Regions from separate parts of the Rhizobium sp. PP-F2F-G48 genome, predicted to be linked through region 1. Evidence: riboswitches for the same ligand, from Rfam matches in the RefSeq annotation. Region 1 holds a riboswitch; each other region holds the start of a gene.
The links. Region 1 has a riboswitch for cobalamin ahead of C8J36_RS02260 (CbtB-domain containing protein). Riboswitches for the same ligand answer to the same signal wherever they lie in the genome.

Region 1 (9,521 bases):
TCGCGCTCGGCATCATGGTCATGGTCGTCAACGTGCTGGTGTCGCTGCTCGCGGGCCTCGCCTTCCGCCGCAAGTTCCGCGGCTCGACCACGCTGTTCTACCTCACGGTCGCCAGCCTCGTCGTTCCCTCCATCATCATCTCGCTCGGCATCGGCGTCGTCTTCCAGCAGTTCGGGCTCAAGCCTGCCTGGTATTCCTCGGCCTTCGGCGCGCATCTCACCTGGACGCTGCCCTTCGGCGTGCTCATCATGTTCGCCGTGTTCAACCGGTTCTCGCCGGCCTATGAGGAAGCGGCGCGCGATCTCGGGGCGAGTGCCTGGCAGACCTTCCGCCATGTCGTGCTGCCGATGATCGCACCGAGCCTGATCGGCGTCGGCCTGTTCGGCTTCACGCTGTCCTATGACGAGTTCGCCCGCACGTTGATGACGTCCGGCACCTACAACACGCTGCCGCTCGAAATCTACGGCATGACCACCAATGTCACCACGCCGGTGCTCTATGCGCTCGGCACCGTCACCACCGTCTTCTCCTTCACCGTCATTCTGCTGGCGCTCGGCATCATCCTGATGCTCGGCCGCAAGCAGGTCAAGCTGGTCTGAATCCTCGCATGCGCATCCTCGTCGTCAATCCGAACACCACCGTTTCCATGACCGAGAAGGCGGCTGAGGCGGCGCGTCTCGTCGCCGCAGCGGGGACGCAGATCGTCGCTGCGACCGCCGCGATGGGGCCGGCCTCGATCGAGGGGCACTACGACGGCGCGCTGGCGCTGCCGGGCCTGCTCGCCGCGATCCGGGATGGCGAGGCGGCCGGAGCCGAGGCCGCCGTCATCGCCTGTTTCGACGATACCGGGCTCGATGCCGCGCGGTCGCTCGCCTCCATTCCGGTGCTCGGGCTCTGCGAAAGCGCGCTGGTGACCGCCGGATTCCTCGCGCAGCGCTTCACCGTCGTGACCACGCTGGAGCGGTCTCGCGTGCTGCTCGAAAACCTCACTCGGCATTATGGGTTCGGTGGGCGGGCCAAGGTGCGCGCGGCCGATATTCCGGTGCTGGATCTGGAAAAGGAAGGCTCCGGCGCACTCGACAAGCTGCGCCACCAGATCGAGCGCGCGCTCGCCGAAGACGGCGCGGAGGCCATCGTTCTGGGCTGTGCCGGCATGGCGGATTTGGTCCATGAGCTGCAATCCATCTATCGCGTGCCGGTCGTCGATGGCGTTTCCGCCGCGGTGAAGCAGGCCGAAGCGCTGATCGCCCAGCGGCTGACCACCAGCAAGCGGGGGTCCTATGCCGCACCTCTGGCCAAGCCCTATTCCGGCGTGCTGAGCGACTTCGCGCCGTCTACCGCTGCCTGAACCTTCGCACGGGCTGAAGTCGATCACACTTTACCTTTGTCTTTCCGCCTGCCGAGGGAGGCTATGGAACAAGCGCACGCTCGCGTGTCCTTTCGATCGCGTCCTGCTATATCCTTCGGACAGATGGCCTTGCTTGGCGAATTGTGGCCGGGGATTGCAGAGAGGGTGGCATGAAGCGGGATGTGGATGTGGTCGTGGTCGGGGCCGGCTTCACGGGATTGGCGGCAGCACAGGCTCTGGTCGATCGCGGGCTGTCGGTTCAGGTGCTTGAGGCCCGGTCCGACGTCGGCGGGCGCGTCCGGTCGTTCTTGACGTCGGACGGCGTGCGGCGGGATGCCGGCGGACAGTTCATCTGTGACGACATGCCGGAGGTGACGGCCCTTGTCCGCGAGGCGCGTCTCGACCTTGTCGAAAGCCGGTGGAAGGGCGCGTCGAAGACCGTGTCGGCCACGGCGTCCCGGCGGATCGCCCAGCGCGACAACATGCTGTTTGCAAAGATGGAAGCGGCCGATCCTGCGGATCCGGCGCTTGCCGGCCTCTCCATCACCGACTGGCTGGACAGGCAGGACACGACAGACGAGGCGAAGCGGCAGTTTTTGAGCATGGTGCACGGGCTCTGGTGCCTGCCGGCGGATGTCATCCCGTTCTGGTATCTCGTGGACAGCGACCGTCGGAACACCGCCGAGGTCTCGGAGCTTCAATACTTTCTGAAAGAGAGCGCGGCAGCGCTCGCCGAGGTCATGGCCGAGCGGCTGCAGCGCTCTCTTTGTCTCTCCACGCCTGTTTCGAGCATTCGGCGGGAGGAGGATCATGTCGTGGTGATAGCCGGCGACCGGCAGATCACGGCGCGGCATGCGCTCGTTGCGGTTCCGCCCGTGCGTGCGCGCGACATCCTCCAGCATCCGCCGCTGCCGGAGCCGCTTGCCCGTGCGCTCGGCAGCTGGCGAAGCGGGGCCGTGATCAAGATCCTGCTGCGCTATCCCGCACGCACCTGGTCGCCTTCCGTCTCTTCAGGAATTTCGTGGGACGATGTGAGCGGGCTCTATGCGTTCGACGTCAGCCAGGACGAGGATCACGCCGGTTTCGTGGTGTTTGTCGGCGGTCCGCTGGCGCTGGACTGGCGCGCCCGGGGCGAGGCCTATATCGCGCGGACGGTGGGGGAACGGATGGCCGCGTTGCTTGGTCCCGACGCGCCGGAGCCGGTCGAGTTCATCCTGCACGACTGGACGGACGACCGCTGGAGCGGCGGCGGCTATAGCGACGTGATCGTCGATCCCGCAGCCCACGATGCCGAGGCGGTTTTGCGCGCGGGCGTCGGCCGCGTGGCGTTTGCCAGTTCCGAACTGTCTCCGTCCTTTCCCACCTATATCGAAGGCGCGATCGTTGCGGGACGGCTTGCGGCCGGGCGTATCGCTGATCGGCTTGCGCGCGACGATCTGGCTATGGACGACGGGGCCGCGGAGCGCTGACCGAGGCCGTGAGCCCGCTCACTTGTCGAAAAAGCCGGGACGCAGCTTCTCGCCGATCAGGCAATCCGTCGCGGCCGGGCTTGCCGCAGGGATGACGCGGAACGGCGGTTGGCGCCCGCTCACCTCCATCACCAGCTTCTGCCGGATGGCAACGCCGAAATCGTCGGGATTGTGGATCGGCAGGACGAAGGAGCCCGGCCCGCCGATGACGCAGTCTCCGTAATAGCGGTCGAGCCGGACGCCGACGCCGGTCGGACGGATGATGATAGCGAGGCCGTTGACGATGATGCCGCTGCGCACCGCCGTATCCCGCGCGGGCACGACCGGTGGCCCGAGATTGTTGGGCCCGTCGCCCGAGACATCGATGACACGGCGCTGGCCTGCGAAGGCGTTGGTATCGATCATGCCGCTGGCATAGGTCAGCGCGTTGGATATCGAGGTGCCGCGACGGGTGGTGACGGGCCTTGCGGCAATCTCGTCCGCAAAGGCCGCAGCGTCCGCGGCCGACGCGATCACGCGCCAGTCCACGCGCGAGCTTTCATTGACGCTCCCGGCCCATTCGAAATAGCTGATGACGATCTCGCCGATCAGTCCGCCGCGCACGGCATCGATGAATTCCTTGTGGCGCAGGGCGTCGAGGTAACCGGCGCGCTGGATGCGGGCCTCCTCGATATCCATCGATCCGGACATGTCGACAGCGAGAACCAGCTCGACATCCACCTCCCGCGCGACACGTGCGGCAGCCGTGTGGCCGGAGACCGTTTCCATCGCGTAAGGCGTCGGTTGAATGCCTTGATTGCTAAGGCTCATCAGCAATGCAATTCCCGCCAAGATCATGTCATCCAATCCCCGCTTCGCCCCGTAGAAGCGAACATTAACACAACGGGTGATGGCGGCGACCGCTAAGCGGCTGCAGGAAGTCAACACTCGGTGAGACCATAAATTTTTGAGCACGAGAGATGTGGTACCCAAAGCGTGCCGACATCTGAGGAGTTGGAATGCTTTTCAAGGATACGACCGATGTCGGCCTGATCGACAGATTTCAGCTGGGCGCGTTCCGGTACTTCATGCGGTACACCCATCCGGAAACGGGTCTCGTGGCCGACAGTTCGCAGGACGGTTCGCCGGCCAGCATCGCTGCAACGGGCTTCGGTCTGTCCGCGCTCCCGGTCGGCGTCGAGCGTGACTGGCTGTCGCGCGAGGATGCTGCGACGCGTGCGTTGACGACCTTGCGGTTCCTTCGCGACAGCGAGCAGAGCCGCGATACGCTGGCCACGGGTTACAAGGGCCTCTACTATCATTTCCTGGATATGAAGACGGGACGACGGGCGTGGCGGAGCGAGATTTCGCTGATCGACAGCGCGCTTCTGATCGCCGGCGTCATCACGGTCGGTGCGTATTTTTCCGACAATACGCCGGCGGAGAAGGAAATCCGCGATATCGCCGACATGATCTATGCGCGGGCCAACTGGGCCTGGGCGCTGGACGAGCAGGATGCGCTGGCGCTCGGCTGGAAGCCGCGCAGCGGTTTTCTTCCCTTTCGCTGGCATGGCTACAGCGAAGCGATCATTCTCTACACGCTGGCCCTGTCGTCACCGTCCTATCCGATCCCGCCAAAGAGCTACCTGGCTTTCGGCAACCAGTGCGATTGGAAGGAGATGCAGGGCAAGCCGTTCCTCTCTGCCGGACCGCTGTTCATCCATCTCTTCTCGCATGCTTGGATCGACTTTCGGGGTATCCGTGATGCGGCAATGACGGAACACGACAGCGATTACTTCGAGAACACCCGTCTCGCCATCGATGTCCAGCGCGACTATGCCGCGCGAAACCCCGGATCCTTCGTCGGTTACGGTGAGGATTGTTGGGGCCTGACGGCGTGCGACGGCCCGGAGCGGTCGCGTCGGCTGCGGGATGGTCGCCAGCAGAATTTTTCGGGCTATGCCGCAAGAGGTGCGCCAGACGGACCGGACGACGGAACGCTTGCGCCCTGGGCGCCGCTTGCCTGCCTGCCCTTCGATGAGGCCGCGGCCCTTGCCGGAACGCGGCATATTCTCGATGCCTATCCGGGCGTGGTCGAAGAGGATGGCTTCATCGGCAGCTTCAATCCGAGCGTTCCCGCCCGCACGGCCGAGGGCTGGATGAACACGCGGCGGATCGGGCTCGATCAGGGTATTCTCCTGATGATGATCGAGAATCACAGGACCGGATTGTTCTGGAACCTCTTGCGCCAGTCGGTGCCGATCCGGCGCGGGCTGAAGCGCGCGGGGTTTGAAGGCGGCTGGCTGTAGGCCGGATCGCGGCGACCCGACCTGACGCGCCCGTCGCCGTCATGCCGTTTTCAGAAAACGATCGTTGATGGCGCCGGATACGGTTCCCAGCACGAGCCAGAAGGCCAGCGTGGTCGCAAGCGCGGCCACCGCGAACTCCGCGCCGAGAACGGCGGGAACAGGGCTTGCGAGGTCGCCGGGCTGTGGCGCGCCATAGAGGTGGGGCAGTGCGAGAAGTCCCAGACCGGCCGCCTTTGCCCAGATCTCCTTTCGCAGCGCGATGAGACCGAGCCCAAGCGCCGAGAGCACCGTAGCTATGAGCCACCAGATCTGGCGATCGCCGAGATCGCCTGCCGGAAAGCCCGGAAGTTCCGGCGGGAGGCCGAGGGCCGGCAGCATGTGAACCGACAGCCAGCCGAGCGCGCCCCAGACAAGGCCGTTCCGCATGGTTGGCGGTGTGCTCGTCACCAGGCCGAGGCCGGCGAGAAGGAGGCCGAAACCTGCACCCGTGACCAAATTGGCGATCAGCGTGCCGGAGAAGCGGCTCAAGCCGAACATGATGCCGCCATCCGCGTGCCCTGCCTCCTGGCCCGCGCTTTCATGCGCATAGGCCGGCGTGACGAGCTGGAGCGCGGATGCAAGGGAAGGGAAGAGCGAGCCGCCGGCGCGCGACGAGTGCTCGTGTGCCGCCGGGGTCCCCTCGGCTTCCGGCGCTCCCGGTAGGGGCGCAGTCTCGTAGGTTTCCGCTTCCAGTATGAGCGGGACGACGCGAAGCTCCTGGGCGGTTGTCATGAAGCTGCCCGCAATAAGGCCGGCGCAGATGGCGGCCAGCAGTGTTTTGACGATCATGGATAGTCCTTTTTAAGCAGCACCTTGCGGTCTGCTCTTGGATCCTTGTTGAGACTCTGCGGGAGGTCTGACGTCTAGGCTCGGCGCGGTTCCACGAAGCGACGCGGGCGCGGGGAAGCGATGCCGATCCGGCATGCCTCCACTGCGCGCAGCCGATCATTGGACGCGCGTCTGCCTTGACGCTCGACGGCGCGCACGGATGCACGCCTCACTTGCCACAAAGGCGAGGTCACGACCAGGCGCGCGATCGAAGACTCCCGAGCCTTAGTGGCAGGGGAAGCCGAACGAGTGGCGGACGTCGTGGGCCGTGTCGTGCAGCACGGACGAATTGGCGAGCCCCGCTCCAAACACGAGAAACGCTCCGATGAACAAGGACAGGAAACCCGCAATCATGCGGTCATTGAGGGAAAGCGAAACGCCGGATGCGTTGGTAACAGCCATGACAACCTCCGTGATGGCAGCGTGGGACATGTCCCACTCATTTGGGCGAAATGCCCGACATCAAGCGGCAGGTGTCCTGGCTCGCGGCGTCTGATGCCGGCTGGCATCGTCGGGTCTTTCTCGCCTTCCCGCAGATCGGAGTTGCCTCGTTTCCGCAGTGGCTTCTACCGGTCGCCCGGCATGAAAGACCCTGACCGCTCTACAGTCGCGGGGTCGGCCGTGATGAAGGTGCCGCACTGGGTCCACCCGTCACGTTCCCATTTACTCCCCGGATGGTGTGTCATCCGGAGAACCTCTTGATAAGGGTCACTATGACGCGTGCAGGGCGTGTGTCAATCGGCCCCGTGCTCGCGACCCTCGTGCTGGCGGCTCCTGTGCCGGCGGCTCCTGTGCTGGTGCCGCGCCTTACAGCGTCGCGGCGAGAGCGGCGAGTTGATCGGCACACTGGCCCCAGCCTTCGTGAAAGCCCATCTGCTCGTGCGCGTCCCGGTCGGTCTTCGTCCAGTGCCGGACACGGGCCGTGTAGCACGTCCCGCCGTTCTCCGGCTCGAAGGTGATGATGCCGGTCATGAAGGGCTTTTCCGAAGGCGTCCATGCCTGGATATAGGCGTCGGTGAAGACGATCTTCCGATCCGGGACGATCTCGAGATAGACGCCGCGATTGGGCATTTCCTCACCCTCGGGGCTCTGCATGACGATAAGGTTCGCACCGCCGACGCGCAGATCGATCTCGGCCGACGCGATCGTCCAGGGCCTGGGGACGAACCACTGCCGGATCAGGGCAGGCTCCGTCCAGCATCGGAACAGGGCATTCGGCGATGCGGCGATGTGGCGGGTGATGACGAGGTCGCGATCGTCGGCGGTGGTCTGTTGGGTCATGCGCGTGATCCTGGAGCGGCGGGACGGTTTTGCCGAGTTTCCGTCATCCGGCGCTGACTGTCGAGACCCTCAAGAGACGCATCTTCTCGCGATCGGGTCCGTCACGGACCGGCGGGCGACGACTGGATTTTCACGATCGCCGTGGTCCAGCGCGGCGCTTCCGGCGGGCCTGCGCGCGGGGCGGGGAAAACGAGCGAGGTGCGAAGCGCCGCGGATTGACCGGGCGGTATGCGGGCGATGATCAGCGCGTCGTCGCGGCCGATCGTCCGGCACGTGCCGGCAGGGCAATCGTCCAGCGTCACGTCGAGGGTGAAATAGTCGAGGAAAGCCGTGCTGTCGTTGTGCACTGTTCCGGTCACGACATAGCTGCTCGCCGGTGTGCTCTTTTCGAACTGAAGGTTTTCCAGTCGGATTTGGTTTTCCCCGATCGTTGCGACAGGGCGATCCGCCGTGACCGGCGACAGGGGCTCGCGCGTTTTCGCATTGTCGTCGGTCCACCAGACGACGAAGGCGCTGATGAGGCCGACCGCGACGAGCACGGAGAGAACGGGCTCCGCCAGCTTGCGAAACCGCGGCTCCCAGACCGCAAGCCCGACGATCAGCAGGCTTGCAGCAGCGAGCAATATCCAAAGCATCAACGTCCTCCCCATGCCCTTTCATATAGGAACGAGGGCGCCGGGGTCAAAGCGGAGCGGGCGAATCAAAACGGGAACAAAGGACGGATCGTCTAGTTCCTCAACCGCACAAACACCTTTGAACCACCGCGGCGAGACTTCGTGCGCGGACCCACGAAAGGAATGAACAATGGCTGGGAAAGCACTCGAAGATCTGTTCCACGACATGCTCAAGGACGTCTATTACGCCGAGCGCAAGATCGTGAAGACGCTTCCGAAGATGGCCCGCGGCGCACAGAGCCCGGAATTGAAGGCCGCTTTCGAAAAGCACCGTGAAGAAACCGAAGGCCAGATCGAACGCCTGCAGCAGGTTTTCGAAATCTTCGGCAAGCGCGCCACCGGCAAGACCTGTGCCGCCATCGAAGGCATCATCGAGGAAGGCGAGGAAGTCCTTGAGGAATTCAAGGGTTCGCCGGCCGTTGATGCAGGCTTGCTCGCCACGGCACAGGCCGTCGAGCATTATGAAATTGCGCGCTACGGCACGCTGAAGACATGGGCCGGCCTCCTGGGCCTCGACGAAGCCGTGAAGCTGCTGGACGAGACGCTGAAGCAGGAAGAAAAGACCGACGCCGATCTGACGAAGCTGTCGAAGGCCGTTAATGCCAGCGCCATGGACAAGGCGAAAGCTGCCTGAGCCATCGACTTTTCTGCTCAAGAACAACGCCGGCCGGATCGCTCCGCGCCGGCGTTGTCACGCGTGGTTCTTCGCGTCTCACTCCTTGAGGCTGATCCAGTAGGCGCCCTCGAACGGAACGGCGGCGAACCGGGCGTTGATGTCTGCCAGCGTCGCTGCGGGGTCGAGATCTGCGAAAAGCTCCGGCCGTAGCCAGCAGGCGAACGCCTCGGCCGCCAGGATGTTGAGCGGCACCGCATTGAAGAAATTCCAGAGGCCGTGGACCCGCCCGTCGCGCACGCCCTTGAGGTTGGAGAGGATGGGGGCCGTGACGACCTGCTTCAGCGTCCTGCGGGCTTCGTCGTCGGTCACGCCCGGGCCGATCGAAAACGTGCTGTAGGTGCCGCCGGGGGACCCTGTGGCGATGTAGACCTCGGGATCGGCGGCGATCAGATATTCCGTGCTGACGATGCCGCCCTGGGCGGGCAGGTTGCCATCGGCGATGTTTTGGCTGCCGGTGAGACCGATGAAGGCGCCGAGCCCGCCTGTGCCATAGGCGTAGCAGCATTTGTCCGGATTGGGGAAGGCATCCATCAGCACCGTCGGGCCCGGTGCCGTTGCCTGTGCAACCCGGTCCCGGATGCGCTGCAGGCGGGTCTCGTAGAACATCGCAAAATCCTCCGCCTGCGCTTCCCGGTCGAGCACGGCACCGAGGAGGCGCATGGCGGAGGGGGTATTCTTCAGGGCGTCGCTGTTGAAATCGACAACGATGACGGGGACGCCGGTGCTCTCCAGATAGTCGATGGCGCGCTTGCCGAGCTCCGTATCGGCCTGCCAGTTCGCCAGGATCGCAAGATCGGCCTTCAGCGACAGCATGGTCTCGAAGGACAGGCCGTCACCGGTGCCGTCACCGATGGTCGGGAGCTTGGCGATGTCGGGAAAACGCTTCTCGAAGGCGGCATAGATGTCCGGATTGTCGCC
Region 2 (9,521 bases), 210 kb from region 1:
CCGAGGTACCTCCTCCTCCCGGCCTTCCCAAAGCTGTCGCGAACTGTCTTCATCAGGCCGATGCCTCCGGCGCATCTGCATGCGTATCCACGATGATTGTTTTCGACATGGTGCCGATCCCGTGTTCCGGATCGTCCTGCCGTCCGCGGTGCAGCCTAGAAGCTCTCAAGCAGAAATCAACGCCGTTCTCGGTCCGTCCGATCGCAAAGCCTTCACAACCCCTTGAATGTCTTCTCCTTCAAATGTGCCGCGTGACGAACATCTCGCCGGTCTGTCCTCGTCCGTTTGCGCGTCATGGTCAGAGGCCTCCGGTCTAGCCCGGCTGTGGCACTGACAAAAACGTGATCCGATGTCCGCAAGGTAACGCTCTGGTAACTGTCTCGGCCTAAGGATGGTGGCGTGGCTGGTAACAGCGGCTCTGCCGGATCAGGTTTTGCGTCCCGGCGGTCGGCCAGCCTGTCGGCATCCGTTCGATGCCGCCCGCTTGCCCGCCCCGCGCCGTGCGTCTTTCGGCGTCGAGGACGGAAAACCGCAGGGCCCCGGCTGCTGCGGTTTTCGCGCGTGCCGCGTCCGTCGCGATCGATGGCGCATGCTCTTCCCGGATGCTATCAGGCCGCATGGCAAACACGATCATGCTTCAGGGAACAGGTTCGGATGTCGGCAAGACGGTGCTGGTCGCCGGTCTTTGCCGGATCGCATCCAATCGCGGCTACCGCGTCGCGCCCTTCAAGCCGCAGAACATGTCGAACAATGCCGCCGTTTCCACGGATGGTGGCGAGATCGGCCGGGCGCAGTGGCTGCAATCGCTCGCCGCCCGCATCCCGTCCTCGATCCACATGAATCCGGTCCTCTTGAAGCCGCAATCGGAGACCGGCAGCCAGGTCGTCGTGCAGGGCAAGGTCGTCGGACAGGCGCGTGGGCGCGACTATCAGGCGATGAAGCCGAAGCTGCTCGGCGCGGTGCTGGAAAGCTTCGAGATCATCCGGGCCGGCTGCGATCTCGTGGTGGTCGAGGGCGCCGGCTCGCCGGCCGAAATCAACCTTCGCGCCGGCGATATCGCCAATATGGGCTTTGCGACGCGCGCGGGCGTGCCCGTGGTTCTGGTCGGCGATATCGACCGCGGCGGCGTCATCGCATCGCTGGTGGGCACGCATGCGGTGCTCGCGCCCGAAGACCGGGCCATGGTCACCGGGTACCTGATCAACAAGTTCCGTGGCGACGTCACCCTGTTCGACGATGGGCTGAGCGCCATCCAGGGCTTTACCGGCTGGCCCTGCTTCGGCGTCGTTCCCTGGCTGAAGGCGGCCCGCCAGCTTCCGGCGGAAGATTCCGTGGTTCTGGAACGCCTGTCGCAGGGCACAGCCCGCGCGCTGACGATCGCCGTGCCGGTCCTGCCGCGCATCGCCAATTTCGACGATCTCGATCCTCTGGCCGCAGAACCCTCTGTGGATCTCCGTTTCATCCGGCCGGGCGAGCGTCTGCCGCAAGAGGCGGCACTCGTCATCCTTCCCGGTTCGAAGGCGACGATCGCGGATCTCGCGGCCTTGAAGGCGGCGGGCTGGGACAGGGACCTTGCCGCGCATCTGCGCCGTGGCGGCCGCGTGATCGGCCTCTGCGGCGGTTACCAGATCCTCGGGCATCGCATCTGCGATCCGCTCGGCATCGAAGGGGGAGGCGCCGCCATCGACGGTCTCGGTCTGCTCGATGTGGAGACCGAGATGGCCCGCGAAAAAGTGGTCCGCAACAGCGGCGCCCGTTCCACCGAATATGACGTGGCGCTCGACGGCTACGAGATCCATCTCGGCCAGACGACCGGGCCGGACTGCGCGCGTCCTCCGGTGACGATCGACGGCCGGCCGGACGGCGCGCTGTCGCCGGATGGCCGCGTCATGGGCACCTATCTGCATGGTCTGTTTGCCAGCGATGCCTATCGCGCGGCCTTGCTGCGCAGCTTCGGCATCGAGGCGGAGGCCTTCGACTATCGCGGGTCCGTGGATGCCGCGCTCGATGCCGTCGCGGCAGAGCTGGAAGCCGTGCTCGATCCCCGCTGGCTCGACGGTTTAATGCGTCGGTAAAGAGTTACCTCTCTTGCCGTTGACGGTGCACTAGAATTCTCCCGATGCCTCGCGGCGGCGGCGGTCCAGTTCCTCGCTGTAGCGGCGCAACGTGTAGCTCTCCGTCAGCACGCCGACGACGCGGCGCTCGATCAGGTTGTTGCAGACGGCAAGCGCGTCGCTTTCGGTCTTGTCGAACAGGGCGGCGGCCTGCCGGGCATTCATGTTCGGCTGCAGAAAATCGTTCGACAGCTTGATATAGTCTTCGATGCCCTTGCCGGTGGCGTCCTTTTCCACCGGGCTCGCATAGACCTCGGGAATGAGGATGACGCCGCCATAGCGGTTGGTGTCGTCGACGACGATGGCGCGCTGGGCCGAGCCGAGCGGAAATTCGGCCTTCAACTCGTCCAGCGTCGCCTTGGCGTTGATGGTGCGGACATCGGGGCGCATCAGCCGGCCGACCGTGAGGTTGCGGATCCAGCCGACGTCGTGCGCGCTGCGAATGCTCTCGCCGCGCAGATGGAAGCGCCAGGTGGCAAAGGAGTAGCCAAACGTGGTGCGCACCACCAGCGACGACGTGATGACGGCGGCCAGCACCAGCGCGGTGATCGGAAAGTCGCCGGTGATCTCCAGCGCGAGGAAAGTCATGGTCAGCGGTCCGCCGATGATGGCGACCGCAAGCGAGCTCATGCCGACGACGGCATAGATGACGGGCGTCAGCGTGGTGTCGCCGAAGACATACGGCACGAGGTCGGCAAAGACCTTGCCGAGAAGCGCGCCCATGAACAGCGAGGCGAAGAACAGCCCGCCGCGAAAGCCCGAGCCGATGGAAACCGCGGTCGCCACGGATTTCAGCAGGAAGAGGCCGACGAGCATGGCGATCGGCGTCGTCTGCGCGAGGTTGAGATGCAGCGCGCCATGACCGCCCGAGAGCACCTGCGGCGAGATCGTCGCGAGCAGGCCGACCACCGTGCCGCCGATGGCAGGGCGGATGGGGGCGGGGATGGCGCTCTTGCGCGCCACCTCTTCGGTCAGCGACACGCCTTTCATGATGAGGATGGCGACGCCGGCCGACAGGGCGCCGAGAAGAATGGCCGGCACGTAGTCGCCGGGCACGACATCGCCGAAAGCGCCGATATCGATGGTGAATTCGTCGCCCCAGAGCAGGCGCGTGACCAGATTGGCGACGAGCGCGGAAACGACGACCGGGGTGAGGGAGGCGATGGTGTAGGAGCCGATGATCAGCTCGAAAGCATAGAAGGCGCCGGTGAGCGGCGCATTGAAGGCCGCAGCGATGGCGCCAGCCGCACCGCAGCCGAGCAGCGTGCGCAGATCGTTGCGCCGCAGTTTCAGGTTCACGCCGATCTTGGAGGCGAGCCCGGAGGCGAGCTGCGTGTATCCGGCTTCCAGACCCACGGATGCCCCGAAGCCGTTGGAGACGAGGTTCTGCACCGCGACCACGATGCTGTCGGTCAGCGACATGCGCCCGCCATGCAGGGCATTGGCCTCGATCGGGTCGACCATCGCCTTCTTGCGCCAGAGCGAAAGGCCCATCATCAGGAGGCCGAGCAGCAGCCCGCCGACGATCGGCGCCATGAGCACCGCGATCTCGCCCTTGAGGTCGGCCGAACTGACGCGCTCATAGTCGGAAATCCCGAAGATCAGCTTGTGAAGCTGCAGCGAGACGAAGCTCATGGCGATGACCGCGAGCCCCGAGGTGAGGCCGACGACGATGCCGGCGACGAGCAGCCCGATCTCGCTGCGGCGGGCGAAGATGCGCCACTCCGAAAAACTCACGGATTTCAGCGCCATGCGCTTCACGCGGGCAAGGGTCAGCGATTTCAGGACGTCAAACATTTCAGGCGCGATCTCGTCGGGCGCTCAACAGTCGTGAACGCACTGAGCTTCGGGTCGGTCGAAGTGCCGGACATAGCGCGGATGATTGACTTGATCCAGCGACGGGCCTAATCTTGAGCGATGGATGGTTCCCGTGCGGCGCATGTCGTTCGGGAGTAAATGGGAATGCGAAGGGATGGACCCAGACAGGGCATCCTCATCGCAGCCGACCCCGCGACTGTAGAACGGTCAGGGTTCGCCATCCGGTCTCGTCCGATGGACGACGGATCATGCCGCGTGGTGCGGCTGGCGTCGCTCAGAGGGTGCGGCCGGAAAAGCCACTGAAGCAGCGATGCGAGCAACCGGGGTCGGACGCCTCCTTATCTACGAATCGTCCACCTCTTCGACATCGATCCGGCCGTCAGACGCCGGGCACACTGTTTCGGGAAGGCGAGGCGAACCCGTTCTCAGGGCCTTTGCCCTGCGTGACGCCGTGAGCCAGGAGACCTGCCAGCCACACCGCGCCGCGTCCTCATGATGCAGCGTTCCAGCGCCAGCACGGAGGTTGTCGTGGCACACGAAACGCTCGCCCACCGGGTCATCCGGGCCGGCGATTTTTACGCATGCGATCTTGGCCCATACAATCTTGGCCCGGCTGCTGCACGCAGCAGCGGCGGATCGCCCGCGCGTTTTCCGTATCATATCAGCGGGATAGCGGCGCGATCATGACATCTCCCCTTCACGGTACCACGCTCGTGCTCGGTGGCGCACGCTCCGGCAAGTCGAACTTTGCCGAGCGCCTGGCCGCGGAAACCGGTCTGGTCCGGCATTACATCGCCACCGGCCGCGCCTTCGACGACGAGATGCGCACGCGGATCGACACGCACCGGACGTCGCGCGGCGATCTCTGGACGACGCATGAGGAACCGGTCGATCTCGTCGGCCAGCTCGCGGCCATCGATGCGGTCGGCTGCGTCGTGCTGGTCGATTGCCTGACGCTGTGGGTTACCAATCTCATGCTGGAAGAGCGCGATGTCGCCGCGGAAACGGCGCGCCTGGTCGCGAGCCTTCCCGCGCTCCGCGCCTGCGTCATTTTCGTTTCCAACGAGGTGGGCCTCGGGATCGTCCCCGACAACCGCATGGCGCGCGACTTCCGCGATCATGCCGGCCGGCTCCACCAACAGGTCGCGGCCGAAGCGCGCGACGTCTATTTCGTGGCGGCAGGATTGCCGCTCAAGATGAAAGGCTGATCCATGACAGATTCTCATCCGGCTTCCAAAGCCGGCGACCGGAAACCATCGGGCGCCAAGATCCCCGCAACCGTCATCACCGGATTTCTGGGTGCGGGCAAGACGACGATGATCCGCAACATTCTGGAAAACGCTGACGGCCGGCGGATCGCGCTGATCATCAACGAGTTCGGCGATCTCGGCGTCGATGGCGACGTCCTGAAGGGCTGCGGGGCCGAGGCCTGCCGCGAGGACGATATCATCGAGCTCACCAATGGCTGCATCTGCTGCACCGTTGCCGACGATTTCATCCCCACCATGACGCGCCTTCTGGAGCGTGAGGGCCGCCCGGATCATATCGTCATCGAGACATCGGGTCTCGCTTTGCCGCAGCCGCTGATCGCCGCATTCAACTGGCCCGATATCCGCACGCAGGTGACGGTGGACGGCGTGATCACGGTGGTGGACAGCGCGGCCGTCGCCGCCGGGCGTTTTGCCGACGATCACGACAGGGTGGATGCCGCGCGCGCCGAAGACGACAATCTCGACCATGAGAGCCCGATCGAGGAACTGTTCGAGGACCAGCTGACCGCAGCCGATCTCATCGTTCTCAACAAGACGGACCTGCTCGATGCCGCCGGGCTCGAAACCGTCCGCCGCGAGGTCGCCGCGCGCACCACGCGCAAGCCGAGGATGATCGAGGCCGCCAATGGCGCCGTGCCGGCCTCCGTGCTGCTCGGCCTCGGCGTCGGCACCGAAGACGACATCGCCAATCGTAAGTCCCATCACGAGATGGAGCACGCGGCCGGCGAGGCGCACGATCATGACGAGTTTTCGAGCTTCGTCGTCGAGCTCGGCCCCATCGCCGATCCCACCGGCTTCGTGGCCAAGCTGAAGGAGGTCGTCGCCGCACACGATGTGCTGCGGCTGAAAGGTTTTGCCGATGTTCCCGGCAAGCCGATGCGCCTCCTGATCCAGGCCGTGGGAACGCGGATCGACCCCTATTTCGACCGTGCCTGGGCGGCCGGCGAAGCGCGGCGCACGCGCCTCGTCGTCATCGGGCTCGATCATCTGGACGAGGCGGCCGTCCGCACGGCCATCGTCGCGGCAGCGACATAGCAGGCGGGACCGGCGGCGGATGCATCTTCTTCTTGCGCAGAAAGGCACGATCTCGGACGGGGACGAGGCCATCGACCTCGGGCAGACGCCGGGCGAGATCCTGTTTCTGTCCGCGGCCGATACGGAGCTTTCCTCCGTCGCCGCGGCCTGCAAAGCCGCGTCCAGCGGGCGGACGGTCCGGGCGGCGAGCCTCCTGTCGCTGAAACATCCGATGTCGGTCGATACCTACGTCGAGCGCACGGCGCGGCATGCGAAGCTGATCGTCGTGCGGGCGCTCGGCGGCGCCTCCTATTTCCAATATGTGCTGGAGGCCCTCCACGCCACGGCCGTCACCCATCGCGCAAAAATCGCCGTCCTCCCGGGTTACGACAAGCCGGATCCGGCGCTCGACGCCTATTCCACCGTGTCGGCCGAGGACCGGGCGGAGATGCTTGCCTATTTCACCGAAGGCGGGCCGGAGAACATGCAGCGGCTTCTGGCCTACGCCGAAGCCGTCATCGATGCGCGCGAGCGGCCGGCCGCGGCAACGCCTTTGCTGCGGGCAGGCCTCTGGTCGCCGGACGAAGGCATCATCGGCGCGGACGACTGGGCGCGCGCGCACGGGGGCGAGCAGCCGATCGTGGCGCTCTGCTTCTATCGCGCGCTCGTCCAGTCCGGCGAGACCCGGCCAGTCGCTGCCCTGGTCGAGGCGCTCGCCGCCGAGGGCATGCGGGCGCTGCCGGTCTTCGTCTCCAGCCTGAAGGACAAGCTCTCGGTCGGCACCGTCGAGGCGATCTTCGCGCGGTTCAAGCCCGATGTCGTCCTCAACGCCACCAGCTTTGCGGTGTCCGCGCCGGGCGCCGATCACAAAGGCACCGTGCTCGATGCCGGCGGCGCGCCGGTCATCCAGGTGCTGTTCTCCGCCTCGACGCGGCAGGCCTGGGAGGCCTCGTCGCAAGGCCTGATGGCGCGCGATCTCGCGATGAACGTCGCGCTGCCCGAGGTGGACGGGCGCATCCTCTCCCGCGCCGTCTCGTTCAAGGCGGCCGCGATCTATGACGAGGCGGTCGAGACGAACATCGTCGGCCACGCGCCCCTGGCCGACAGGGTGGCCTTCGTCGCGAAACTTGCGGCGAACTGGGCGCGCCTGCACCACACGCCGCCGTCCGGACGAAACGTCGCCATCGTGCTCGCCAATTACCCGAACCGGGACGGACGGCTCGGAAACGGCGTCGGGCTGGATACCCCCGCCGGAACGGTCGAGGTGCTGCGCGCGATGGCTGCGGCCGGCTATCCGGTGCGCGATGTGCCTGCCGATGGCGATGCGCTGATCCGGCATCTGATGGCCGGCCCGACCAATGCCGCACGCGACGGGCGCGACATCCGCGAAACGCTGTCGTTCAACGATTACAATGCGTTCTTCGCAACGCTTCCCGAACGGATTCAAGCGGAGGTCACCGCACGCTGGGGCGATCCGTCGCGCGACCCTTACGCAGATGGCGACCGTTTCGCGCTGCCGCTCGCCCGTCTCGGCGGCGTGCTGATCGGCATCCAGCCGGCGCGCGGCTACCAGATCGACCCGAAGGAGACCTACCATTCGCCGGACCTCGTGCCGCCGCATGGCTATCTCGCCTTCTACGCCTTCCTGCGCCGATCCTTCGGTGCGCACGCCGTGATCCATATGGGCAAGCACGGAAACCTCGAATGGCTGCCGGGCAAGTCGCTGGCGCTGTCGGAAAACTGCTATCCGGAAGCCGTCTTCGGCCCGCTGCCCCATCTCTATCCCTTCATCGTCAACGATCCCGGCGAGGGCACGCAGGCCAAGCGCCGGACCTCGGCCGTCATCATCGACCATCTGACCCCGCCGCTGACCCGGGCCGAGACCTACGGCGCGCTACGCGATCTCGAAGGGCTGGTCGATGAATATTACGACGCGGCCGGCGGCGATCCGCGGCGCCTGCGGCTCCTGTCCAACCAGATCCTGCACCTCGTGCGCGATATCGGGCTCGATGCGGATGCCGGCATTGCCGAGACGGATGGCGAGGATGCAGCCCTTCAGAAGCTCGATGCCTATCTCTGCGACCTGAAGGAAATGCAGATCCGCGACGGTCTCCATGTCTTCGGGGTCTCGCCGGAGGGGCGGCTTCTGACCGACCTGACGCTGGCGCTCGCCCGCGTGCCGCGCGGCAGCAGCGAGGGTGGGGACGCCAGCCTGCAGCGGGCGATTGCGCGCGATTGCCGGCTCGTCAACGGGGAGGGTGCCGAGAGCGCGGCGTTCGATCCGCTCGACTGCGCCCCGGCGACGCTCTGGCAGGGGCCGCGTCCGCCTCTTTTGCTGGCCGTCAGCGACGATCCATGGCGCAGCGAAGGCGACACGGTCGAGCGTATCGAGCTTCTCGCGGCAAAATTCGTCGGTGGCGAAATCGCCTGTCCCGACGACTGGAGTGCCACGCGCCTTGTTCTGGACGCCATCGAGACGCAGCTGAAACCCTCGCTCGTCGCCTGCGGACCGGCGGAAATCGTCGGTCTTCTCGCCGGCCTCGACGGGCGCTTCGTCGCCCCCGGGCCGTCCGGCGCGCCGACGCGCGGGCGGCCGGATGTGCTGCCGACCGGGCGCAATTTCTACTCCGTCGACAGCCGTGCCGTGCCGACGCCGGCCGCCTTCGAACTCGGCAGGAAATCGGCCGATCTGCTCATCCGTCGCTACCTTCAGGATCACGGCGAATGGCCGACCGCGCTCGGCCTCACCGCCTGGGGCACCTCGAACATGCGCACCGGCGGCGACGATATCGCCCAGGCGCTGGCCCTTATCGGCGCCAGGCCGCTTTGGGACCCGATGTCGCGGCGGGTCACGGGTTACGAGATCGTCCCGCCGGCGCTTCTCGGCCGCCCGCGCGTCGATGTCACGTTGCGCGTCTCCGGCTTCTTCCGCGATGCCTTCCCCGAGCAGATCGCCCTGTTCGACAGCGCGGTGCGGGCGATCGGCGCGCTGGAGGAGGACGACGAGGACAATGCGATCGCCGCCCGCATCCGCCGCGAGAGCGCGGACTGGCGCGACAAGGGGCTGAGCGCTGCGGAGGCCGAACGCCGCGCTTCCTACCGCGTCTTCGGCTCCAAGCCCGGCTCCTATGGTGCCGGCCTCCAGGCGCTGATGGACGAGAAGGGCGGAGCGGAGCGCGCCGAGCTTGCCGATGCCTATCTCACCTGGGGCGGCTATGCCTATGGCGCGCATGCGGAGGGTCGCGAGGAGCGCGGCGTTCTGGAAACGCGTCTCGCCGGCGTGCAGGCGGTGGTGCAGAATCAG
Region 3 (9,521 bases), on a different contig from region 1:
CGCGCATGTGCCAGAGCGCCTTGCGCTGCGCCTCGCTGGAGGCGACGATCGCGTCGTCCGCAAGACCGTCCTCAAGCGCCCCCGATAACAACGTTTCCATGGTCCGCTGCGCGCTCTCGGCGCTGTCGGCGCTCGAGATATCGATCAGCACGTACCAGGGATGGACCGTCGCCATCGGATCGGTGACGCCCGGAATGTTGCGCATCGAAAACGCGATGCCGATGCGCGGCATCAGCTCGAATCCGGTCAGCGTCTGCCCGCAGAGCGTGGACGCCCGCTCGAACAGCGCCAGCGCAGCCTCGACGGTGCGCAGGCCCACAAGCGCCACTTCGTGCCCGAGCGGCTTTGGAAATAGCCGCAGCACCGCCCCGGTGATGACGCCGAGCGTGCCTTCCGCGCCGATGAACAGGTCGCGCAGGTCGTAGCCCGTATTGTCCTTCTTCAAGCGGCGCAGCCCGTCCCAGATCTCCCCGGTCGGCAGCACCACCTCCAGCCCGAGGCAGAGCTGGCGCATGTTGCCATAGGCCAGCACGGCCGTTCCCCCGGCATTGGTCGAGAGATTGCCGCCGATCCGGCAGGAGCCCTCCGAGCCGAGCGACAGCGGAAACAGCCGGTCCACCCGGTCGGCCGCCGCCTGGATGTCCGCGAGAATGCAGCCGGCATCCGCCACGATCACATTGCCGACCGGATCGACGTCGCGGATGCGGTTCATCCGCTCCAGCGACAGCAGCATGTCGGCCGCACCGGTGCGGGGGATCTGCCCGGCGACATGGCCGGTATTGCCCGCCTGCGGCACGATGGCGACGCCGGTTTCGCTGGCAAGCGTCAGGATCGCCGAAACCTCCGCCACGCTGCCGGGCTTCAGCACCGCCGGCGTCGTGCCGCGATAGAGCCCGCGCGTCTCCACGAGATAGCGATCCTCGACATCGGCGCCCACCTCGGCATGGCCGCCGACGAGATCGACGAAGCGCTGGACGAGGTCGGGCGAGGGAACGGTGTTCGTCAGGTCGTTCGTCATGTCGGGCGCTTTCATTGTGTCCGTTTCGGTCGCGGTCTCGGTCTCAGCGGGGCGCTGCCGCCCGTTCCAGCCGGTCGCGAATCGCCTCGCCGAGGCCGTCCGCGGGCATGGCGGAAAAGGCGATCGTCCGGGCACCGGTCGCGTCCGCCTGCTTCATATAGGAAAAGAGATGGGCGGCGGCTTCCCTGAGGCTTCCCGACGGGCTGAGGTCGAGCACGAGCGCGGCCCTGTCTTCGCCCGGAAGCGCCCTGCCGCCGAAGCGGATCAGGGCCTCGCCCGGCCGCACCTCGGTCGCGTCCAGCCGAACCGAGGCTGCGGGCGCATAATGCGAGGCGAGCATGCCGGGCGCTTCCAGGGCGGCCCCTGCCGCCGTCATCGCTGCCCCCGCCGCCGCCGGCCGCAGCAGCCGCTGCCCGGCCACGGCCTCGATCTCGTCGGCCTCGAGCCCGCCGGGCCGCAACAGGCGAAGCTGCCCGTTCTCCATCTTGACGATGGTCGATTCGAGCCCGATGCCCGCCGGCCCGGCGTCGAGGATGAGGTCGATGGCACCGCCGAGATCGTCGGCCACATGTGCGGCCGTCGTCGGGCTGATGCGCCCCGACGTGTTGGCGCTCGGCGCCGCCAGTGGCTGGCCGAAGGCTGCGATGACCTCGCGCGCAAAGCCGGCCGGCATGCGCAGCCCCAGCGTATCGAGCCCGGCCGTCGCCAGCGCATGCACGGCACTGCCGGGCGCCCGCGCGACGACCAGCGTCAGCGGTCCCGGCCAGAAGGCCTCGGCCAGCCGGCGGGAGACGGGATCGAACGCGCCATGGCGCTCGGCCATCGCCATGTCGGACACGTGGGAAATCAGCGGGTTGAAGCGCGGGCGACCCTTGACCTCGTAGATCGAGGCGATCGCATCGGCCCGCGTCGCATCGGCCGCAAGCCCGTAGACGGTCTCGGTCGGCAGGGCGATCGGCCGGCCTTGGCCGAGCACCGCCACCGCGCGGTCCAGCGCCCGCGCCGGGTCCAGGGTCGTGTCGATGATCTCTGCCATGCCGCTTTCACGCTTCCGTCCGATGAGGGGGACGTCTTAAAGCATGTCGCGCAAACTGTGCAGCGCTTTTGCGGAAACGACAGGCGAAAAAGCGCAAGGGCGAAAAAGCGCAAAGCCGAAAAGGCGGAAAGACGTCGAACCTCAGAGCGCGCGGATGATCGTCCGCAGCGCGTCGTTGCGGGCACCCAGCATCAGCACGTTCTTCAGCGCCGTCTTCGGGTCCTGCGTGCGGAAGAGAAGGCCGCCATCGCGGACGGTCCGGTTGATCACCAGCTTGCCCTGCTCGCGGTCGAGGTCCATCGCGACGGCGAAGTACATGCGTGAATATCCCCGGCGGACGTCGTCGAAGAAATGCTCGTCCTTGCCGATCTCGCAGAAGAAATTGGCCATGTAGAACGACCAGCGGACATCGTCATAGTCCGCGAACTTGGACCGCGCCGCCGTTACGTGGCAGTAGCCGAGGTGCGGGCTGTCGTCGAGCGTGCGGTGGAAGATCATCTTGGGAAAGCGGATGGAGGCGTGGAAGCCGTTGATGCGGTCGTAGGCGAGCGTGCCGGCGGTTTCCAGCTTGCGCCCCGTGCGTTCGGCCACCTGCTGGTGCGTCAGGTAGCGCTTGGCCGTGCGCGCCTCCGTCGTCCCGCGATTGATGCGCCCGGTGCGAAGGTAATCGGTGTAGATGCCCCCGCGCTGGTCCGCGGGCGGCGTCTTGGTATCATCGAAGTAGCGCAGTTTGGCCATGGTCTGGTCCAGCATCGGTGATCTTCCTTTTCATCGCTTTTACGGTCCCGCCATGGCGCGAGGCTTGCGTGATCGCTGATATGCCGTCTTGGGGGCGGCACGGGTCCGGAATGTCACGCCTGAACCCGTTCATGTCGCAAACGGGCATCCAGCGCGCTGCCTGCCGAACGACCGGACAATCGACATCTGGCGGGTTTTCGCGCATCGCCTTGTTTATCTTCACGGATCGGCTTTCAAAGACCTGGAAAAAGCCGGCGATTGCGCGTGTCGTCTTTCTCAAATCGCGTGTCGCTTCTTGGCCTCTGAAATCGGGCGACGCGGCGTTAGATAGAGAGGCTCAAGGCGCCGGTTCCCAAAGGATCCGGACAATCTGGGAAGCCGGTCGAAACCCGGCGCTGCGCCCGCAACGGTGGTGGAGCATGAGCCGGCAGATCCGTCTTGAGGGTGCACCCCTCGGCAGATCGGCACGGCCAAGGCCCCTGAGCCCGGACACCCGTCTTGGTGCCAGTATGACTGTTCTCCTGAGACGGTTTATACTGCGACTGCCCATACTGTGACGATCGATGATGTGGAATGTCTTGGTGCGGCGGGGTCTTGAGGGTCGAGCACGAAAAGCTCGCCCGAGCGGACCAGCCCTGAATACGGCCCCGCCGCGGGGTCCGTCGTTTAAAGGAACGGGAAGATGGATTTTCGCAGCGAAGTGCTCCGCACGCTCCGGAACCGGCGCGAGACCCACAGCCTCGAGCAGGCGTTTTATACGGATCCCGATCTCTACAAGATCGATCTGGAAGAGATCTGGTACAAGGACTGGCTCTTCATCGGCCATGACTGCGAGATCCCCAAGGCCGGCAACTATTTCACCGTTCAGGTCGGCGATTACCCCGTCGTCGTCACCCGCGACCGCCAGGGCGCGATCCATGCGCTGCACAATGCCTGCCGCCACCGCGGCTCGCGCGTCTGCACGCAGGCCAAGGGCGCCTCGGCCAAGCTCGTCTGTCCCTATCACAACTGGACCTATGAGCTGGACGGCAAGCTGATGTTCGCCCGCCAGATGGGCGAGGATTTCGACAAGTCGGCCCACGGCCTGAAGCCGGTCGCCTGCGAAACCATCGGCGGCTACATCTTCATCAGCCTGGCCGCCGAGCCGCTGGACTTTGCGCCCGTGCGCGACATGGTCACCTCCTACATCGCGCCGCACAATCTCAAGGACACGAAGGTCGCATTCGAAAGCACGATCGTGGAAAAGGGCAACTGGAAGCTCGTCTGGGAAAACAACCGCGAGTGCTACCACTGCGCCAGCAATCACCCGGAGCTTTGCCGCACCTATCCGGAAGCCCCCTCGGCCACCGGCGTGCAGGGCGCCAAGGACGATCCGGTCATTTCCGAGCACTGGAGCCGCTGCGAAGCCTCCGGCCTGCCGAGCGAATTCCGCATCGATCCGACCGGCCAGTTCCGCGTCGCCCGCATGCCGCTCATCGAGGATGCCGAGAGCTACACCATGTCCGGCGCCCGCGCCGTCAAGCGCCGCCTCTCCGACGACGTCACCCAGAGCCATATCGGCACGCTTTTGATGTTCCATTATCCGAGCACCTGGAACCACGTGCTGGCCGACCACGCCATTACGTTCCGCGTGCTGCCGCTCGGGCCGGAGCTGACGCAGGTCACCACCAAATGGCTGGTGCACAAGGATGCGGTCGAAGGCGTCGACTACAATCTCGAAGAACTGACGCATGTCTGGACCGAGACCAACGACCAGGATCGCCGGATCGTCGAGGAAAACGCCTTCGGCATCCGCTCGCCGGCCTATGAGCCGGGCCCGTACTCGCCCGAGCACGAAGGCGGCGTCATGCAGTTCGTCGAATGGTACACCCAGTTCATGCAGAACCGCCTGAACGGCGTCCACGCGCCGCTCGTGCGCGTGGCCTGAGATGAGCGACAAGCAGGGTCAAGCGACGGGGACGAGCATGGATCAGGGCAGGACCTCCGCATCGCCATTCCGCCATTTCGACGAGCTTCAGCCCTGGAACGACCGCCAGCACCTGCTCGAATGCATCGCCGTGACGACGGAAGCGCCGGATGTCATGACCTTCGTGTTCAAGTCCGATCGCGATGGCTGGTTCCGCTATCTGCCGGGCCAGTTCGTCACGCTCGAAATCCCGGTGACGGCGGACGATCCGGTGATGCGGACCTATACGCTGTCCTCGACCCCGTCGCGCCCGTTCTCGATCGCCGTCACCGTCAAGGCACAGGCGACCTCGATCGGCACGCGCTGGATGTTCGAAAACCTGCGCCCGGGCATGACGCTGAAAGCCTTCGGCCCGCTCGGCGATTTCTCCTTCGTGCGCTATCCCGGCGAAAAATACCTCTTCGTCTCGGCCGGCTCCGGCATCACGCCGATGATGTCGATGACGCGCTGGTTTTCCGATTGCGCGCCGCAGACCGACGTCGCGTTCATCTCCTGCGCCCGCCGCCCGGACGATCTGCTCTTCCGGCGCGAACTGGAAACGCTCAGCCCCGGCATGCCGAACCTGTCGCTCGGCTTCGTCGTGGAAGGCCACGAGCCCCGCCATGGCTGGCACGGCCTGCGCGGCCGCATCGATGCGGCCAAGGTGGCGCTGCTCGCGCCCGATTTCCTGAGCCGCACCGTGTTCTGCTGCGGCCCGGAGCCGTTCATGCGCGGCGTGCGCGAGATGCTGCAGGCGTCCGGCTTCGACATGGCGCGCTATCACGAGGAAAGCTTCCAGCCCGCCGCGGCACCCAATGTCGATGAACTCGCCGTTCGCGCCGGTGCGGGCGAGGGGGCCGGCGAGACGGACGGCGACCAGCCGGTCGTCGCGCCCATCGTGACCTTCACCATGGCCGGCAAGGAAGCCAAATGCGTTCCCGGCCAGACGGTGCTCCAGACCGCCCGCGCCGCCGGCGTTCGCATCGGTGCCGCCTGCGAAGGCGGCCTCTGCGGCACCTGCCGCGTCATGAAGATTTCCGGCGAGGTGGAGATGAACCACAATGGCGGCATTCTCGATGAGGAAGTCGAGGAAGGCTATATCCTCGCCTGCTGCTCCCGCCCCCTGACGGACGTGCAGATCGAGGCTTGAGGGGCCGGACAGGGGCAGGGATAGGGACGGGGCCGAGCCCGCCCATCTGCCAGAGGCCGCAAATGCGCCTATCGCGAGGCGATCCGCGGGCCGCGCGTGGCGATCGAGGAGGTCGTCATGCCGTCCACGCCCAGCTCTGCCTGGCCAAGCGTTGCCTGGCTGAGCGCTGGCTGGCCAAGCGCTGCCTGCGTGCCGATGCAGACGGGGCGTGCGCCGTTGGCGGCAACCAGCGTCACCACGGGCGGGTCGAGCGTCGGTATGGCGGGCACCGGCTGAGCTGGTGCAGGGTCCGAAGGCAAAGGTTTCTCCGGCAGCAGCGCGCCCTTGGCCCATTCCACCTTCAGCCGTGCCGCATCCATCGGGGCGACGTTGACGTCGATGTCCGGCAGGGTTCCGCCGATGCGATAGGGGCAGCGGCGCTTGTTGCAATTGGCGCCGGAGGAGAACTGCCACAGCGCGTAGCTGTCCCAGTTGCCCATCGGAAAGACATCGCGAATGCCCGGCTTGTAGCGCGCATACCAGAGCGGCAGGCGCGAGAGGATCGGGTAGAGCGCCCGGTTTTCGGCGATATGGCGGGCGGTCGTGTGGTTGGTGTAGAGCATCGGATAGCGCCCGGTGCGGGTCTTGATGTGCTGCGCGAAGATCTCGCCGTCGGCGAGCGACATGAAGTTTTCCGGATCGATGCCCTCGATGTCGAGCACCATCAGCTCGTCGGCCGCGGGCTCGGCATAGTCGAGAAAGTGGTTGGCCTGCTCGATCGGGTTGCCCGGCCGCGCCAGATGATAGGCGCCCCAGAGCAAGCCGCTCGCTCGCGCCACCATGCGGCGGGTCTGATAGAGCTCCCGGCTGACCGCATACTTCCGCCACATCGTCTTGCAGTGCGCAAAACTGTCGCCCTTGTGGTCGCCTGTGCAGGAAAAACTCTCCGGCATTCCGTCCGAGGCCTTGGAAACGAAGCCGGCGATGCGCTTGTTCTTCAGCATCTCCTGCCAGTCGACGATGTTGAGCTCGTAGGCGTCGATAACCAGCGCCGGTTCCGGCTTCTTCCACGGTTCCTGATCGACCGCGCGCGCCGTCTGCGGCAGAAACAGGCTGCCGAGCGAGAAAGCGAGGCCCGCGACGAGAGCGACGAGGGGCCTGACGACCACGCCGATGGGCCCTCCTGGCGAAGGCTGTAACGCGCCGGCAATGATTCTGGCGGTGGTGGACATGGGCGCAATGCTGCGCTCACATGGTTAACGCGCCGTTAACCCGCGCAAAATGGCGCGCGCCGCGTGCCGGCCGGGGGAACCAACAGGTCCGTCGCCCGTTGTCAGACCAGCGGATACCGTGCCCCCGCCCGGTCGTTCGATCAGAATTACAATAAAAATTCTCGGAGGAAACAATGGGTCTCTTCAACGCCAAGCTCCTGTCGGCCGCCGGCCTTTCCGCAGCGCTTTTCATCACCTCGTTCGTGCCGGTCCAGGCCATGGTGCCGATCCCGGTCCAGAAGCCGGTCCAGACGGTGAATGCAGCCGAGCCCGTGCAGTACCGCAATCGCGATCGCGAAGACTGGCGCCGCCGCGGCTATCACCGCCGCAACAATGCCTATTACTACAACGGCCACCGCGGTTATCGCGAACGCCGTCGTGGCTACCGCGAATATAACGGCATGTGGTTCCCGCTCGCAGCCTTCGCGACAGGCGCCATCATCGGCGGTGCCGTCAACAATGACCGGCCGGTCCGCGTCGGCGGCAGCCATGTCGCCTGGTGCCAGAACCGCTACCGTTCGTATCGCGCCTACGACAACACCTATCAGCCGAACAACGGCCCGCGCCGCCAGTGCAACTCGCCCTATTGATCTGCTGAGTTGATATATGATTGACGAAAAGGCACCGGTTGACCGGTGCCTTTTCGCATTGGGGCATCACGGTGGGGCATCACGGTGGGGCGTCGCAGTTCAGCGAGGTCTCAGAGAATGCCGATGCGCTTCAGGATCGTCCAGGCGAACGCCATGGACATGACGATGAAGACGCCGGCAAACAGCGTGCCATGGATGCCGCCGGAGAGCGGCAGGTCGCTGGTGTTCATGCCGAAAAAGCCGGTGACGAGCGTCGGCGGCAGCAAAAAGGCCGTCATCAGCGACAGGATGTAGAGATGGCGATTGGTCTCCGAGGAGAGCTTGCTGTCGATCTCCTCATGCAGCAGCCGCGCCCGCTCCTGCAGCGCGAACACGTCGCGGTCCACCGTCTCCAACCTGTCGGTCAGGCGTTCGGCAACATCGATGAAACCGGTGGGAACCTCGTCGTCGTCGGATGCCGCCGCACGGCGCAGAAGCGCAAGCAGCGTGCGCAGATGCCGGTGCAGCCGCACGGCGGTTCGCCGCAGCGGCGCCAGCCGCGGCTGGTCGTTGTGCCCGGCCTCGCCATAGACCTCGTCCTCGATGACGTTCAGCTCTTCCGTCAGCTCGAGCACAAGGCCGATCAGCGTGCGCTGGAACTCGATCACCATCATCTCGAACAGGTCGATCGGACGCAGGCAGCGCGGATTCTTCTCGATCGCTGTCTTGACCCGGTCGATGCTGCGCAAGGGGTGCAGCCGCGTCGTCACGATCACCTTGTCCGTGACGACGAAATGCAGCCAGCCGATCGTCTTCGTCATCTCGTCGAACGTACGTTCGAAATCGACCAGCGTGCCGTGCACCATGGCCTCGTCGGTGGTGATCGCGGCCTGCGTGTCGTGGCTCGACAGGGTGGCCAGCGCATCCGGCGGCAGGTCGCAGATCTTCTGGATCAGCGCCGGCGTGCGCGCATCGCTCAGCGCCAGGTGCAGCCAGAGCCAACCATCGCCCTCGCTCAAGGCCGCAAGCGGCGCATCGGCGGAAATGCGCTCGCCACGGCTCTGGCCCGGAGGAAAGCGATAGGCCCAGACGAGGCCGGGAATTTCAGGCGAAACAAGGTTCATGACGGAATATCCGGCGGCCGGGATCGTGCTGTATCGATCTTCTATGACAGTTTCGTTGCAAGGCAAGACTTCGTTTCGAGGCCCAGATTTTGGTTGCGAGGCCAGACGCCGTTGCAAGGGCGAACGGCGCCCACGTAGCGGTCGGAGATCGGCAGTTGACGTTTACGTCAAAATCAATAATTTAAGCGACGGCGCGGGAAAGACGGATGGGCGCCGCCAAAGGCAGGAGGACCTCATGTACACATCGCCCGTGGACGACATTCTGTTCACGCTCAAGCATATCGCCGGGCTCGACAACGACGCCTCGGTCGATACCGATATCGTGGATGCCGTGATTTCGGAGGCGGGCCGTTTCTGCGACGCGACGATCGCGCCGGCTGCGGCACGCGGCGACAAGGAGGGCTCCCGGCTTGCCAATGGCGAGGTCCGCTCGCCGTCCGGCTGGCCCGAGATCTACCGCGCCTGGGCGGTGGCCGGCTGGAACGGTCTCGCCGCGCCGATGGATGTCGGCGGGCAGGGCCTGCCGCACCGGCTGCAGATCGCCGCCATGGAAATCTGGAACGGCGGCTCGATGGCCTTCGCGCTCGCGCCGATGCTGACGGGCGGTGCCGCCGAGGCGCTGGCCGCGCACGGTTCGGACGCGCTGAAGGCTCGGTTCCTGCCAAAGATGGTGTCCGGCGCGTGGACCGGC

Region 2: another riboswitch for cobalamin. It lies ahead of cobU (bifunctional adenosylcobinamide kinase/adenosylcobinamide-phosphate guanylyltransferase); the one in region 1 lies ahead of C8J36_RS02260 (CbtB-domain containing protein).
Region 3: another riboswitch for cobalamin. It lies ahead of C8J36_RS08750 (aromatic ring-hydroxylating dioxygenase subunit alpha); the one in region 1 lies ahead of C8J36_RS02260 (CbtB-domain containing protein).

Annotation. Positions count from the first base shown of each region.
Region 1 is NZ_SLVH01000001.1:482,569-492,089, forward strand. Features, by position in the region: gene C8J36_RS02230 (ABC transporter permease) at 1-599, shown strand, start outside; gene C8J36_RS02235 (aspartate/glutamate racemase family protein) at 608-1,348, shown strand; gene C8J36_RS02240 (FAD-dependent oxidoreductase) at 1,519-2,817, shown strand; gene C8J36_RS02245 (DUF1194 domain-containing protein) at 2,836-3,585, opposite strand; gene C8J36_RS02250 (glucoamylase family protein) at 3,816-5,105, shown strand; gene C8J36_RS02255 (CbtA family protein) at 5,145-5,933, opposite strand; gene C8J36_RS02260 (CbtB-domain containing protein) at 6,198-6,374, opposite strand; cobalamin riboswitch at 6,423-6,686, opposite strand; gene C8J36_RS02265 (SRPBCC family protein) at 6,780-7,253, opposite strand; gene C8J36_RS02270 (hypothetical protein) at 7,355-7,888, opposite strand; gene C8J36_RS02275 (ferritin-like domain-containing protein) at 8,058-8,561, shown strand; gene C8J36_RS02280 (ABC transporter substrate-binding protein) at 8,640-9,521, opposite strand, start outside.
Region 2 is NZ_SLVH01000001.1:692,364-701,884, forward strand. Features, by position in the region: gene C8J36_RS03160 (cobyric acid synthase) at 618-2,075, shown strand; gene C8J36_RS03165 (chloride channel protein) at 2,106-3,866, opposite strand; cobalamin riboswitch at 4,020-4,420, shown strand; gene cobU (bifunctional adenosylcobinamide kinase/adenosylcobinamide-phosphate guanylyltransferase) at 4,616-5,140, shown strand; gene cobW (cobalamin biosynthesis protein CobW) at 5,144-6,238, shown strand; gene cobN (cobaltochelatase subunit CobN) at 6,258-9,521, shown strand, end outside.
Region 3 is NZ_SLVH01000003.1:172,975-182,495, reverse strand. Features, by position in the region: gene C8J36_RS08765 (FAD-binding oxidoreductase) at 1-1,018, opposite strand, end outside; gene C8J36_RS08760 (L-threonylcarbamoyladenylate synthase) at 1,062-2,054, opposite strand; gene C8J36_RS08755 (DUF6656 family protein) at 2,196-2,792, opposite strand; cobalamin riboswitch at 3,116-3,308, shown strand; gene C8J36_RS08750 (aromatic ring-hydroxylating dioxygenase subunit alpha) at 3,475-4,719, shown strand; gene C8J36_RS08745 (hybrid-cluster NAD(P)-dependent oxidoreductase) at 4,757-5,887, shown strand; gene C8J36_RS08740 (GH25 family lysozyme) at 5,956-6,978, opposite strand; gene C8J36_RS08735 (BA14K family protein) at 7,272-7,727, shown strand; gene C8J36_RS08730 (transporter) at 7,838-8,830, opposite strand; gene C8J36_RS08725 (acyl-CoA dehydrogenase) at 9,066-9,521, shown strand, end outside.